DNA from 2 places in the Clostridium kluyveri DSM 555 genome. Region 1 is predicted to be linked to the other one. Evidence: riboswitches for the same ligand, from Rfam matches in the RefSeq annotation. Region 1 holds a riboswitch; the other holds the start of a gene.

Region 1 (7,453 bases):
TTTTTAATATTCTCATCTGCTGCATTCATAATACTATGAGCATTGTAAAATTTATTGAAAGCTTTGGCCACATCTATTACATACCTGGTAACTATAAATGGTTCCAATCTATTTATGGCATTTATTATAGATTTATTAAAGTTTTCAAGGATCTTTACAAGTTCAAATTCCTCTTTGCTGCCCAATTTACTATAGTCTATCTGATTTTCATCATAGGATGCTTCTTCTGATTTTCTAAGAATACTTTTTCCCCTTGCATAGCTATATTGAACATAAGGACCAGTTTCTCCTTCAAAACTCAGCATTTCATTCCAGTCAAATACTATATCTTTCTCTCTATTATTTTTCAGATAGGTAAATATCACAGCTCCTATACCAATCTTTTTAGCCGCCTCTTCTTTATTTTCAAGCTTAGGGTTCTTCTCATTTATTATTTCAAGAGTTCTCTCTACAGATTTATTTAAAAGTTCTTCTAAAAATATTACATCTCCTTTTCGTGTAGAAAGTTTTTTATTTGCAAATCTAACCAATCCAAATCCTACATGCTTACATGAGTCCGCCCAATCTTTACCCATTAATTTGAGTGTGGTAAATACCTGCTTGAAATGAAGAGATTGGTCAAGTCCCACCACATATATACTCTTATAAAAATCATAGGTTTTTTTCCTATATATAGCTGCAGCCAAATCACGAGTTGCATATATGGTTGTTCCATCTGATTTTTTTACAATGCAAGGAGGTATATTATACTCGTCTAAAAGTACCACTTTTGCACCGTTACTTTCAACAAGAAGTCCCTTTTTATCTATTTCTTCTACAACTGCATCCATTTTGTCAGTATAAAAACTCTCTCCTGCATAGGAATCAAAATCTACCTTCAATAAATCATATACTTTTTTAAATTCCCTAAGACTTAAATCCTTAAATTTTTTCCAAAGTTTAATTTCCTCTTCCGAACCATCCTCTAATTTTTTAAAATACATTCTACCTTCTTCGTTAAGTGAGGGATCTTTTTCCGCTTCTTCATGAAATTTTACATATATTCTTAAAAGTTCCTTTATAGGGTCTCTATTTAACTCCTCTGCATTGCACCATCTATTATAAGCTGCTATAAGCTTTCCAAATTGAGTTCCCCAGTCTCCCAGATGATTTATTCTCGTACAATTATATCCTTGAAAATTTATCATCTTGTATAGGGCATTTCCTATAGACGTACTAAAAAGATGTCCTACATGGAAAGGTTTCGCAATATTAGGTGATGAATATTCTACAACTACATTTTTTCCTTCTCCCATGTCTGAACTTCCATAGCTGTCTCCTTTTAATAATATTTCTTTTAAAGTATATTCAGTAAATATTTTTTTATCTACAAAGAAATTCACATAAGGTCCTAAATTTTCAATTTTCTCGAAGTACTTGCTGTGTAATTTATCTTTTAATTCCTTAGAAATTATATTTGGTGCCTTTTTCAATACTTTTGCCAATTGAAAACATGGAAATGCGTAATCTCCCATTTCAGGTTTTGGTGGTACTTCTATTAAACCTTCTATAAAATTCAATTCCAAATCTATATTTTTTTTAATCTCTTCTGCCGCTAACTTTTTAAAATCCATATTAACAGTTAAATAAGTATACCTTTATTTAACACTTTTCAGCTCCTCTCCCATTTCTATTCTTTTAAATCAAGTGATTCAGATATTCAGGTGGAGTTTGTTATAAGAAATGCTTATCTCCATCTGAACCTTAGAAGAACTTATCCAGACGCACAGCATTGCTTATCCCTAACTTTTGAAGAAGATGAGAGTTTATCAATGGCAGCGCTTGGATAAAAACTAAAAATCCTAAGTTACTATATAATATAAAAAACCGCCTCTTTTATCTTAAGAGACGGCCTCCTCCTATCACAATATCTAAATAATAGGTATACAGCCTATCTATTATATTTCTAGCTTATAACACTTTATGCAAGCGTTATGAATAAAATCACAGAACCTACACTTTATTATATTACTATTAACATTTTTTTGTCAATATATAATTAACCATTAATATATTTTACTCTTCAAATCCATTTAAATGTTCCTTATGCCATTTCCATGCAGTATCAATAATTGTCTCAAGTGAATTATATTTTGGTTTCCAATTGAGTTCTTCTTCTGCTTTTTTAGAAGAAGCTATAAGTGTCTCAGGATCTCCTTCTCTTCTAGGAGCAATTTCAGCTTTTATTTTTTGTCCAGTTACTTTTCGTGAAACTTCAATTACTTCTTTTACAGAGAAGCCTCTGCCATTACCTAAATTATAAATTCCGCTTTTCCCATCCTCAATAATTTTATTCAATGCCAAAAGATGGGCATTAGCTAAATCCATAACATGAACATAATCTCTAATACAGGTTCCGTCTTCTGTACTGTAGTCATCCCCAAATATAAATATTTTATCTCTCTTTTTTAAAGCCACCTGAAGTATTATAGGAATCAGGTGTGTTTCAGGGTTATGATCTTCTCCTATAAGTCCTGAAATATGCGCACCTGCCGCATTGAAATATCTTAGTGCAGCATATTTTATACCATATGCCCTATCACTCCATTTTAACAATTTTTCTACCGTAAGCTTGGATTCTCCATAGGGATTAGTTGGATATGTTGAATCATCTTCAAAAATAGGTATGTTTTTAGGCTCTCCATAAGTTGCAGCAGTGGAAGAAAATACAATATATTTTACTCCATATTTTCTCATAGACTTTAATAAGTTCAAAGTACCTACAACATTATTTTCGAAATATTTAAGAGGTTCCTCTACACTTTCTCCCACCAGAGAGTAAGCTGCAAAATCTATTACTGATTCAATGTTATTTTCTTCAAACACCTTATCCACTGCATTTTCATCCCTTAAATCGCCCTGGTAAACCTTGCCTCCAAGTACAGCAGATTTATGTCCTTTTTCAAAGTTATCCAATACTACAATTTCTTTTCCTCTTTCCAAAAGCTCTGCTGCCATATGGCTCCCTATATACCCTGCTCCCCCACAAACTAAAATTGACATTTTAAAACCTCCAATACAATATTTTATTTATTATATATTCTACTACAATTATTTTTCAGTTTGTGTTAATAAAGGATTAAACTATAAATATATTTATTCACAATTAAGTACTAATATTTCTATTTATAAACTGCATATTTCCTTGATATTCTAGGTTTTGTCATGTCTACAGTATTTAATATACTATTAACTTCTCTTTCATCTAAAATTTTTTCTCTTAAAATAATCTTCCTTACAGATTCTCCAGTATTCATAGCCCTTTTGGCAATTTCAGCAGCTTCTTTATATCCTACATAAGGACAAAGAGCTGTAAGTATTCCTATACTGTTTTCTAAAAGTCCCTTACATCTTTTTCTATTTGCTGTAATACCCTGAACGCAGTTTTCAACAAAGGTATTAATACCATTTGTCAGAGTTTCTATAGACTGAAATAAATTAAAAAACATAATTGGCTCAAAGGCATTTAATTCTAATTGTCCTGCCTCTGCAGCCATATTAATGGTAACATCATTTCCAATAATATTAAAAGCTATCTGATTAATTACCTCTGGTATTACAGGATTAACCTTTCCCGGCATTATGGAAGAGCCATTTTGTTTTGCCGGAAGATTTATTTCCCCAAAGCCTGTTCTCGGTCCTGATGACATGAGCCTTAAATCATTTGCTATCTTTGATAGGTTAACTGCACAGGTTCTTATGACTGATGAAGTTATTACGAGACTATCCAAGTTTTGAGTTGAATCAATTAAATCTTCCGCCTGGTTTAATTGTATTTGTGTAATTTTACTAAGGTTAGGTATTATTTTTATTTGATACCTCATATCTGTATTTATGCCTGTCCCTATGGCTGTTCCACCTATATTGACTTCTTTTAAGCTTTCTATAACCTGATTTAATCTTAATATATCTCTTTTTATCACTGAACTATAGGCATTAAATTCCTGTCCTAATCTAATAGGTACTGCATCCTGAAGCTGAGTTCTACCCATTTTTATAATATCATTAAATTCTTCAGCTTTTTCTTTAAACACTTTTTTCAATATTTTCAACTGTTTTATACACCTTAAAATAAGTTTTATAGTTGTAATTTTACCTGCTGTTGGAATAACATCATTAGTAGATTGCCCCATATTCACGTGATCATTTGGATTGACAATATTATAATTTCCCTTTTCTCCTCCTAATAATTCAATGGATCTATTTGAAACCACTTCATTTACATTCATATTTATAGATGTACCTGCCCCACCTTGTATAGGATCTGTAATAAACTGATCTTTAAATTTACCCTCTATTATCTCATCGCAAGCTTTTACAATTGTCTCTTTAATATGTTCACCAAGCAGTCCAATACCCTCATTAGTTATAGCAGCGGCCTTTTTTATCTCTACAATACTTTTTATAAATTCCTCATGAATTTTAAGTCCTGTAATTTTAAAATTATCTGCAGCCCTTAAAGTGTTTATTCCATAATATGCACTTTTAGGAACCTTTTTTTCTCCTATGGAATCACTTTCAATTCTAAAATCCATAATATCCATCCCCTTTAACTAAGATTAAAAATAGTCGTTTCAGAAATTTGTTGATATATTAAAAATAAAAAATAAGCATTTATTCTAAATTAATAATTTTATTATTAATAATTTATCATAACATCAATATGTTTTGTATATCTAATAAGAACAAACCTGCTGTACGCTATTTGTTCTAAATATACATTAATTAAATATGCAAAATAAAAAATTGCCGGAAAACACAACTGTTCTCCAGCAATTAATCAATTAAAGTATCTATTATAATTTTACTTCCTCTTCAATACTATCAAAATCTACTTCTTCTAGCTTTATTACCTTAGTGCTATATTTTTTCTTATACCATATCCACAATCCTAAAAATAGAGGAAGTCCTATATAAGATGAGGTTACTCCACTCCAATCTATGTTGTTAGCTTCAAAATAAGTAACACCTTGTCCCAAGATAACTATAATGCAAAGCACCAATGCTATTATAGGTCCTAATGGAAATAATTTAGCCCTATATTTTAATCTTCCAAAATCCCTATTTTGAGCAACATAAGCTTTTCTAAAACGATAATGACAAATTGCTATACCAAGCCATGCTACAAATCCTGCAAGACCTGAAGCTGCTACCAGCCAAACATACACTGTACTTTCGGCATAAAGCCCTGTTAAAAAACATGCAGATGCTACTATTGTTGTAAGTATCAATGAATTTACAGGCACTCCTCTTGAATTAACTTTTGCCAGCCAGGCAGGTGCTTTCTTATCTTTAGCCATAGAATACAACATTCTAGTTGAAGCGTACATTCCAGAGTTTCCTGCCGACAGCACTGAAGTCAATATAACTGCATTCATAAGAGATGCAGCTCCTGCTATACCAGCCTTTTTAAATACCAAAGTAAAAGGACTTGTATCAACTCCTGCATTCATATACGGAATTATGGCACCTACTACAAATATTGTTCCTATATAAAATATTAGTATTCTCCAAAATATACTATTAATAGCTTTCGGTATGGTTTTTTCTGGATTTTCACTTTCTCCCGCAGCTATATCTACTAATTCAGTACCCTGAAAAGAAAAACCTGCAATCAAAAATACTAGGAATATAGATTTAAAACCTCCTACAAAAGGTGCTTCTCCTACTGTAAAATTTTTAAATCCTACTGGATTTCCATTAAATATACCTATAATAGTTGCTACTCCTACTAATATAAAAACGATAACGGTTACTACTTTGATGCCTGCAAACCAAAATTCCGATTCTCCATAGGCTCTTGCAGATAATAAATTTAATAAAACTATTACAGCTAAGAAACACACACTCCACACAATAGCTGGTACACCTGGCAGCCAATATTTCATTATAAGTGCTCCTGCTACCATTTCTGCAGCTACAGTTATTGCCCAATTGTACCAATAATTCCATCCTAATGCAAATCCTAAAGCTGGATCTACAAATTTAGTGGCATAAACACCAAAAGAGCCTGAAACCGGCATATAAGTAGCCATTTCTCCTAAGCCCGTCATTAAAAAATAAACCATAATTCCTATACAGCCATAAGCTACTAGTGCTCCTCCAGGACCTGCCTGATTAATAGTAGCACCTAATGCTAAAAATATTCCTGTTCCAATAGCTCCTCCTATGGCAATCATACTTAAATGTCTAGTCTTAAGTCCTCTTTTTAGTTCATTATCACGCTCATTATTTTGTTCTACTGAGCTCTCCATTTTTTTCTCCCCCTTATCGGTATCAAAATCCCCATAAGTGAAGTAAGTAAGATAAGCATAAAAATAGCCTTGAGAGTGTACACCCAAGGTTATAAATATAAAAATATATTAATTCCACAATGAATGATAGCTCTTCACAAATTATATTTGTGACAGTCTTGTATATATTTTATACAAAACCAGTTAATTCAACATCAAAGCATCTGTTGAACACTTCGGCAAAATTTCCTTTTAAGTCCCTTCATTGTGCTTGCCTCCAAAACTTTACTTATAAATTTTGCACCTCTATCTTAAATATTCACTTATAGTACAAATACATTATGTACTATAAGTAAATATTAGTCAATGGTATTTTAATACATTTCTCTACTCATTATGACAAAGAGCAAAATATATTTTAAATTGATTTACTTGATTTTTTAGGTTTTAGACTATCAAAATAATCTTTTAGCTTCAAATCCATACCTAGTATATGTTTTGATATCCAATCATAAATAAAATCCAATAATTTTAATACAGATTTTTGTATGTCCTCATCTAGTTCTTCCAAATCTAAATTTTCGATTTTATTTATAAAGGCATCATGAGCTTTTTTTTGTTCCTTGTACTCGGGATAATCATAAAGCTTCATTATTCTTTCTTCATCTTCAAAATGATACACAGTATATTCTTTAAGGTCATCAATTAAATTTAAAACATCTCCAAAATAATCTGCATGGTTTTCATTTATTATAAGATCGTATACAGATTCACCTATTTCAAAGAGTCTTTTATGTTCTTCATCTATCCTTTTAATGCCACAATTGTAATCATCCTTCCATTCAAACATTTTGTTATCCCCCCATCTCTAATTAATTTATCTCCTATATATAAATATTGGTCTATTAAACTCAAACTAAATTTTAACATATTTTTGTCTAATATTTATAAGCAAACAATTCCAAGTAAATATTGTTTTTTTAATTATAACAAAAAATTAAAAAATACTAAACATTCTATTAGTAATTAAATATTAATATTATTCAATACAAAAACACACCAAAATTGAAGTAATTTATCTATTTTGGTGTGTAAAAATTATTCTAAACAAAAATATTAAATTTTATTGTTAGATTGTAATTTATATTATTATTAAGAATTAAATCTAAAAAAACAACATT
Region 2 (7,453 bases), 1.0 Mb from region 1:
CATAGTCTTCTATCAATTTCTCAGTACTTATTCCCCCAATATATAAAACATTATCTTTAACTTCCATATTGCCTATTAATCTCACACTGGTATCCTCCTAAAAGTTTTTGCCAAAAACATAATTAAACCCTTATAAGTTAAATTTTTCTGCTATAATACTTATTGTTTTCATTTTATCTTCTTGCTTTATAGCACAGGTAATTCTTATTTCTGATGTAGTTATCATCTTTACAGCTATATTATTTTCTCTAAATAACTTAAACATTTTTGCAACTACTCCTGAAGTAGTTTTCATCCCTATACCTACTATGGAAAACTTGGTTATGTCTTTATCTATATCTATCTGATTATTATCAAAATATGATTTTAAAATAGTTAGACATTCCTTCATATCATCTTTCGGTATGGTAAAGGATACATTAACCTTGCCATCTATAGGTGCAGTTTGACTTATCATATCTACATTAATCTTTTTTTCTGCTACACTCTCAAATAAATTTGAAATAATATTTATATCATTTTTAATATCTTTTACTGTAATTGCAATATCCTCATCACTGGTCGCAAGTCCTGTTACTGGTTTACTTTCTAAATTCATTGTATCTACCCCCTTAATAACTGTTCCTCTTATATTACTATTGCTTAATCCTACATACACAGGTATATTATATTTTTGTGCAAGTTCTATAGACCTAGAATGCATAACTTGGGCCCCTAGACTTGAAAGTTCCAGCATCTCCTCATAATCTATTTCATCCAATTTTTTAGCATTTTTATATTTTCTAGGATCCACACTGTATATTCCATCTACATCAGTGTATATTTCACATACTCCATTTAACTTTACAGCTATAGCCACAGCTGTGGTATCTGAACCACCCCTTCCAAGGGTAGTTACATCTCCTTCATCATTTATACCTTGAAAGCCTGCTGCAATTATAATTTTGCCTTCATCTAAACTTTTCTTCATTCTATCTGCATTTATATCATCTATAAGAGATTTACCATATTGACCACTGGTTTTTATTCCAATTTGATACGCTGTATAACTTATCGCATCATATCCCAAATCTTTGATAGCCATTGCAAGCAGTGCACAGGACATCATTTCTCCCGTGGATAAAAGTGCATCCAGCTCTCTTTTATCCGGATTATCCGTAATTTGTCTTGCAAGCGCTATTAAATCATCCGTAGTATCTCCCATAGCTGACACTACAACTACCAGACTATTCCCGGCCTTTACTTTATTTACTACAGTATTTGCTACATTTTTTATTTTCTCTGGAGTGCCTACAGAACTTCCTCCATATTTTTGAACAATAATTGCCATAATACTCCTCCCTATTTCTGATTATCATATAATTTCTAGGTTTAGATGAATTTCACTTATAAAATAATACTTTTTTCCATCTGAATCCTAAAAGAATTTATCCATATGTGCAGCATTGCACACCCACTCCACTTTAAAGAAGCTGGAGCAGTAGCTAATTACCTCCTCAGGATAAAAAATAAGTGCAGTAAAGGAACACAGACCTATACTGCACATTATGCACAGCTGTGTACCTTGTAGCTCTCCACCAAGTATATCTCAGTGACAGCCTTACACATATTATATGCAAAGCCAAAGTTAGGTTCGCCAAACTAACTTTTCGGCTGTAATTCCTTTCTTTATTCCTCAAACATCTGCCGATTAAAAATAAATACTATTAATTACAGCACCTCTACCCTAGGCAGCAAAATTATTAAATTGCCCTAAGTTTATCATAAACTTTTACTAATTTCAACTTTTTTAGTCAGAAAACTTTTTTCCCATTATTTTTAGACAATTATTTTGATTTACTAAACCACTGATTTTATTCTAAATCCTTTAGAGTCAGAAATACTTCTACCTATATTATTTATTTTTCCTGTAATGCAGTTTCTACAATGAGCCGGTGTATCTCCGGTACAAATTTTACCTGGATAAAGAGCATAAAGTTTTCTATACACCCCTTCTGTTACATTGGGCATAACCACATTTGCCCCACTTTGAAGAGCTATTTCCCTACCATTTAGCTCCAAACTTTCCATGGCTGTTGTAGCCGGAATATTTATATCTGGCATTAACAATCTAATTACAGCCATAACTTTTATGCTAGTTATAAAATTCCCTCCCATTTCATCTTTTAATGGAGTATCTTCATTTGGAATAAAAGGGCCTATTCCTATCATATCCGCATCTATTTCTTTAAAAAACAATATGTCCTCTGCTAAAGATTCAACACTCTGATTTGGAAGTCCTATCAAACATCCTGTGCCTACTTCATACCCTAAAATTTTAAGTTCTCTTAAACATCTCTTTCTATTTTTATAACTCATATCCGGATGCATTTTTTTATATAACTTTTCATCTGTGGTTTCTATCCTTATTAGATATCTATCTGCACCTGCTTCTTTAAAAGATTTGTATTCTTCAAAAGTCTTTTCACCTATACTCAAAGTCAGTGCCATATCCATTTTCTTTATATTTGATATTATATATTTAAGCTTATCTACAGTATAGTAATCATCCTCTCCAGACTGCATAACTATGGTTTTATATCCATACCCCTCTGCTTTTTTAGCAAGTTCAATAATATCATCTGGAGATATTCTATATCTTTCAATATTTTTATTATCACACCTTAATCCACAATACATACAATTTCTTTTACACATATTTGAAAATTCTATCAATCCTCTTAGATGAACTTTATCACCAACATATTTTTTTCTTATCCTGTCAGCTGCCTCAAAAAGTTTCTCATTACATCCATCATCCTGAAGCAAGTGAACTATTTCGTTTTTATCCAATCTATGTCCATATTCTGCTTTTTCAATTAACTGCACTGATTTATTTATCATAATCTTATAAACTCCTTTATAAAACACTAAGCTTCAGGATAATTTAACAAAACCTGAAGCTTAGAAACTTTAATTAATCGAGGAAGTCTTATACACATACAATTCATGTAGAGCTCTTGTGGCCATTATATACTTTAATGTATCGTCATTGCTTTGAGAGGTATCTACCATTATAACGGCATCAAATTCCAGACCTTTAGCAAAATAAGATGGAAGAATAACTTCTCCACTAGAATAAATCATATTTTCTCTATCTATAAGATTTATATGCATCCTTCTTTTAATTAAATTACCTAAAGCTTCTGTATTTTTTAAATCCCTACATATTACAGCAATACTTTCGTAACCTCTCTCCTTTAATTCTACAACATCATGGAGTATTTTGTCCACAAGTTCTTTATGATTATCTATTTGTTTTTCTATAACTTCTTTTCCCTTTCTCACTAAGGATATTATTTTGTTATGTTTCAAGTATTTATTTGCATAACTAATTATTTCATTTGTAGATCTATAGCTTTTGTCCAATGAAAAATTCTTCACTTCTATATCGGTAAAAATATCTTTTAATCCCATCATGGCACATTTATTCTCTGAGGGTATAATCATTTGATTTACATCCCCTACTATGGTAAATGACTTACAGTCTGTAAGTTCCTTGATAACCCAAAACTGAAGAGGTGAATAGTCTTGAGCTTCATCTATCACTATATGCCTTATTCCCTTGTTATATTTTAATCCTTCTAATTTTATCTTAAGATATAAAATAGCAGCTAGATCATTATAAATCAGAGGCTTATTTTTATTAAAGTAATTATATATAGAAAGCACATCCGGCTCATTCATCCACTTTAATTTTTCCTTTTTAATTTTTATTACTTCATATATCACATTTCTTATTTTATTTCGTCTTTTATATTCTAGATCAGTTTGAAAATCATTAAGTTCTCCCTCTGTCATATTTTCAATTCTATCTTTATAGTCTTTTTGAATAAGATTTACTAAAATATTTCTTTCATCTCTTATTTTTGAATAGATAATTCTCTTTAGTCTCCTAACTCTTTTGAATAAAGGCATACTTTTAAAATCATATATTAACATTTTATTTATCTGTTCCTTAGACAATATTACCTTATCATAAAATAGTACATCCTCCATTTTAAAATAAGATTTTTCCACAACATCAATCAATTTATTTATATCATCCATATATTTTAAAGAACCCTTATATATAACCTCATCAATAAATTCTCTATTCTTATTTACAACATTTTCTGTATACTCCCTAAAACTCATTATATATGGCAGGTTTATCATACTGCCAAAGAATTCTCTGAAAGTTGTTTGAATAACTTTTTCTTCTCCTAAACTAGGAAGTACTCTTGAAATATAGTCTATAAATATACTATTAGGACCTAGTATAAGTACCCTTTCCTGTAGTATTTTCCTGTAATTATACAGAAGATATGCCACCCTGTGCAAAGCTATAGTAGTCTTGCCACTTCCCGCTACCCCATTCACCACAACTGCTCCTTTTCTTGGCTGTCTTATTATATTATCCTGCTCTTTTTGTATAGTCATTACTATATCTTTTAACTTTTCTCCTGCATTTTTACTGAGTACCATTTGTAATATTTCATCTTTTACGTCCAGACTGGAATCAAACATCCCCAGAAGATTGGATTTCTTTATAATGAATTGCCTTTTTGAGAGTACTTCTGCTTCAACTTCCCCTGCAGGAGATTTATACTTCAAAGTTCCCAATTTCCCCTCGTAAAACAAAGCACAAACAGGAGATCTCCAATCTATTACAATGGGTTCATAGTCTTCCCTTGCAGTCATTCCAAATCTCCCTATGTATATACTTTCCCTCCCATAACTATCCTCAAACTCAATTTTTCCAAAATAAGGTGAGGATTTAAGTATGGAAAGTTCTCTTATATTCTTATTCACCAATCTATACTGTTCTTCTCTTGCATACATTTCATGACTAAAATATTCTACATATTGGTCTTCATCATCTCTATATTGTTCTAAGTTTTTTTCTCTCAAGTCAAGTATGGAACTTACAATTTGTTTTCTAATATTCACATAATTTAATATTTGGATTTTAATTTCTTTTAACACTTCTTTTAGCTTTTGTTTTTCTAAATTGAGTTCAAGTTCCCTGTGTAAATCCTTTTTTGAATTCTCTTCATACATATTTATATCTCCATTTCATTGACTTTTAATTATTAAAGTTCCTATCGATAAGATCTATTTTCCTTTACCTCTGTACATTCTTATTATGCCCATAAACTCATCCCCCATTAAAGTTTCCTTTTCAATAAGTTCTTCTGATATTTTTTCAAGTAATTTTATATTGTTTTTTAAAAGTTCTCTGGACTTGTTATGACATTGTTTTATTATATTTAAAGTTTCCTCATCAATAATTGAAGCCGTTTCTGCACTACAATTTCGCACTGGTCTGCCATCTAGATACTTATCTTGCATTGATTCTAGTGCCATCATATCAAATCTTTCTGTCATTCCATAAACGGTAACCATACTTCTGGCAGTTTCAGTTGCCCTTTCAATATCGTTGGCAGCTCCTGTGGATATACTGCTAAACCTAACCTCTTCTGCAGCTCTTCCAGCTAACATAACACATATCTGATCTATCATCTCTTCTCTGGTAATCAAATACTTCTCTTCTATAGGAAGCTGCATTGTATATCCAAGAGATCCCATAGTTCTTGGTACTATAGTTATTTTATGAACAGGATCTGTATGTTTTAATAGTGTTGCTACCAGTGCATGCCCTACTTCATGAAAAGCAACCTGCCGTTTTTCTTCCGGAGAAAGTATTCTATCCTTTTTTTCCTTACCGGCTATAATTAATTCCACGGCATTTTGAAGGTCATCCTGAGTTACTTCATACCTGTTATTTTTAACAGCCTTAAGTGCTGCTTCATTTATTATATTGGCAAGGTCTGCTCCTACAGCTCCGGGGGTGGATTTTGCTATAGCATTTAAATCTACATCTTTTGAAACCTTAACTCCCTTTATATGAACCTTTAATATATCCTCTCTACCCTTTAAATCCGGTCTATCAACTACTACTCTCCTATCAAATCTTCCCGGTCTTAAAAGTGCCTTATCTAAAACTTCCGGTCTATTTGTAGCAGCTAATATCACTACACCCTTTGAAGAATCAAATCCATCCATTTCCGCCAAAAGCTGATTCAAAGTCTGTTCCCTTTCATCATTTCCCGACACATTTCCCCCTCTACTCTTGCCTATTGCATCTATTTCATCTATAAAAACTATGCAGGGAGCTTTTTCCTGTGCCTGTTGAAATAAATCTCTTACCCGGGCAGCGCCCATGCCTACAAACATTTCCACAAAAGCAGAACCTGATATGGAGAAGAAGGGAACTTTCGCCTCTCCTGCTACCGCCTTTGCAAGCAAAGTTTTTCCTGTACCCGGAGGACCTACAAGAAGTGCACCTTTAGGTAATCTAGCTCCTATAGAAGCATATTTTTGAGAGTTATGCAGAAAATCCACTATTTCGACAAGAGATTCTTTAGCTTCCTCCTGCCCTGCTACATCTTCAAAATTAACACCAGTTTCATTTTCTGCATATATCTTGGCAGTATTTCTACCAAAGGACATAACTCCACTGCCCATTCTTTTACCTAATGCTCCTAAAATAACTTTTGCAAAAAACATAAGTATAATTACAGGTAAAATCCAACCTGTAAAAATGTTCTTCATTACAGCATTTTCTTGGGATGACCCATCAAACTTAATATTGGCATCATCTAATTTTTGTATTAAATCTGGATCATTTAACTTTTCCGTATAAAGTATTTTTTCTTCTTCATTTTGCTTACTCTTAAGTGTTATGAACAATTTATCCTTTCCTATTTTAACTTGGGATATTTTATTCTGGTTAATATAATTGACAAAATCACTGTATTTTATATGCTCATATTTTAATCCGTTAAAATATTCATTAACTGTAAATACAATTATAATAGCTAACAATGCATAACAAATAAAATATATAAATTTATTATTTTTGAATTTTTTACCATTCAACATAATTTGTATGAGCCTCCACATCACTATGACTTATAATTCTAGTTATATTATAACAATAAATGTTTTCTTTCTTAATACTTTATAATATATTTTCAAAGTTATTTATTAATATAAAAAAGAAATACTATGAAAATTCACAGTATTTCTTTTCATTATAACTATTTGCCAAGTCATCTATATCTAGCAGTATTTTCTAAATAATTATTTTAATATGCCCTGCCCCAATAAACTAATTTATCTGCTTTCTTTCCACAACATACACAATTATCTGAAATATGTTCCTGATTAAACGGAATACACCTTGAAGTTGCACCAGTAAGTTCTTTAATTTTCTCTTCACACCTGGCATCCCCACACCACATGGCTTTTATAAAACCTTTTTTATTATTTTGTATAGCCTTAAATTCTTCCATATCTACAGCATTATGTGTATTTTCTTTTATAAACATCTCTGCTTTTTTTAACATAGAATTATGAATATTATCCA

What was found. A riboswitch is a leader RNA that binds a small molecule or an ion and turns the genes downstream of it on or off. The one in region 1 is predicted to bind lysine.
Region 2: it holds a riboswitch for lysine, as region 1 does, so the genes downstream of both, CKL_RS02980 (aspartate kinase) here and CKL_RS07600 (amino acid permease) in region 1, are expected to answer to the same signal.

What each region holds. Positions count from the first base shown of each region.
Region 1 covers NC_009706.1:1,618,692-1,626,144, reverse strand. Annotated here, with positions in the region: gene argS (arginine--tRNA ligase) at 1-1,613, opposite strand, end outside; gene galE (UDP-glucose 4-epimerase GalE) at 2,056-3,042, opposite strand; gene CKL_RS07605 (aspartate ammonia-lyase) at 3,162-4,574, opposite strand; gene CKL_RS07600 (amino acid permease) at 4,836-6,293, opposite strand; lysine riboswitch at 6,413-6,589, opposite strand; gene CKL_RS07595 (bacteriohemerythrin) at 6,691-7,122, opposite strand.
Region 2 covers NC_009706.1:581,625-589,077, reverse strand. Annotated here, with positions in the region: gene lysA (diaminopimelate decarboxylase) at 1-85, opposite strand, end outside; gene CKL_RS02980 (aspartate kinase) at 131-1,330, opposite strand; lysine riboswitch at 1,560-1,732, opposite strand; gene hydE ([FeFe] hydrogenase H-cluster radical SAM maturase HydE) at 1,840-2,883, opposite strand; gene CKL_RS02970 (HelD family protein) at 2,953-5,082, opposite strand; gene ftsH (ATP-dependent zinc metalloprotease FtsH) at 5,137-6,966, opposite strand; gene proS (proline--tRNA ligase) at 7,173-7,453, opposite strand, start outside.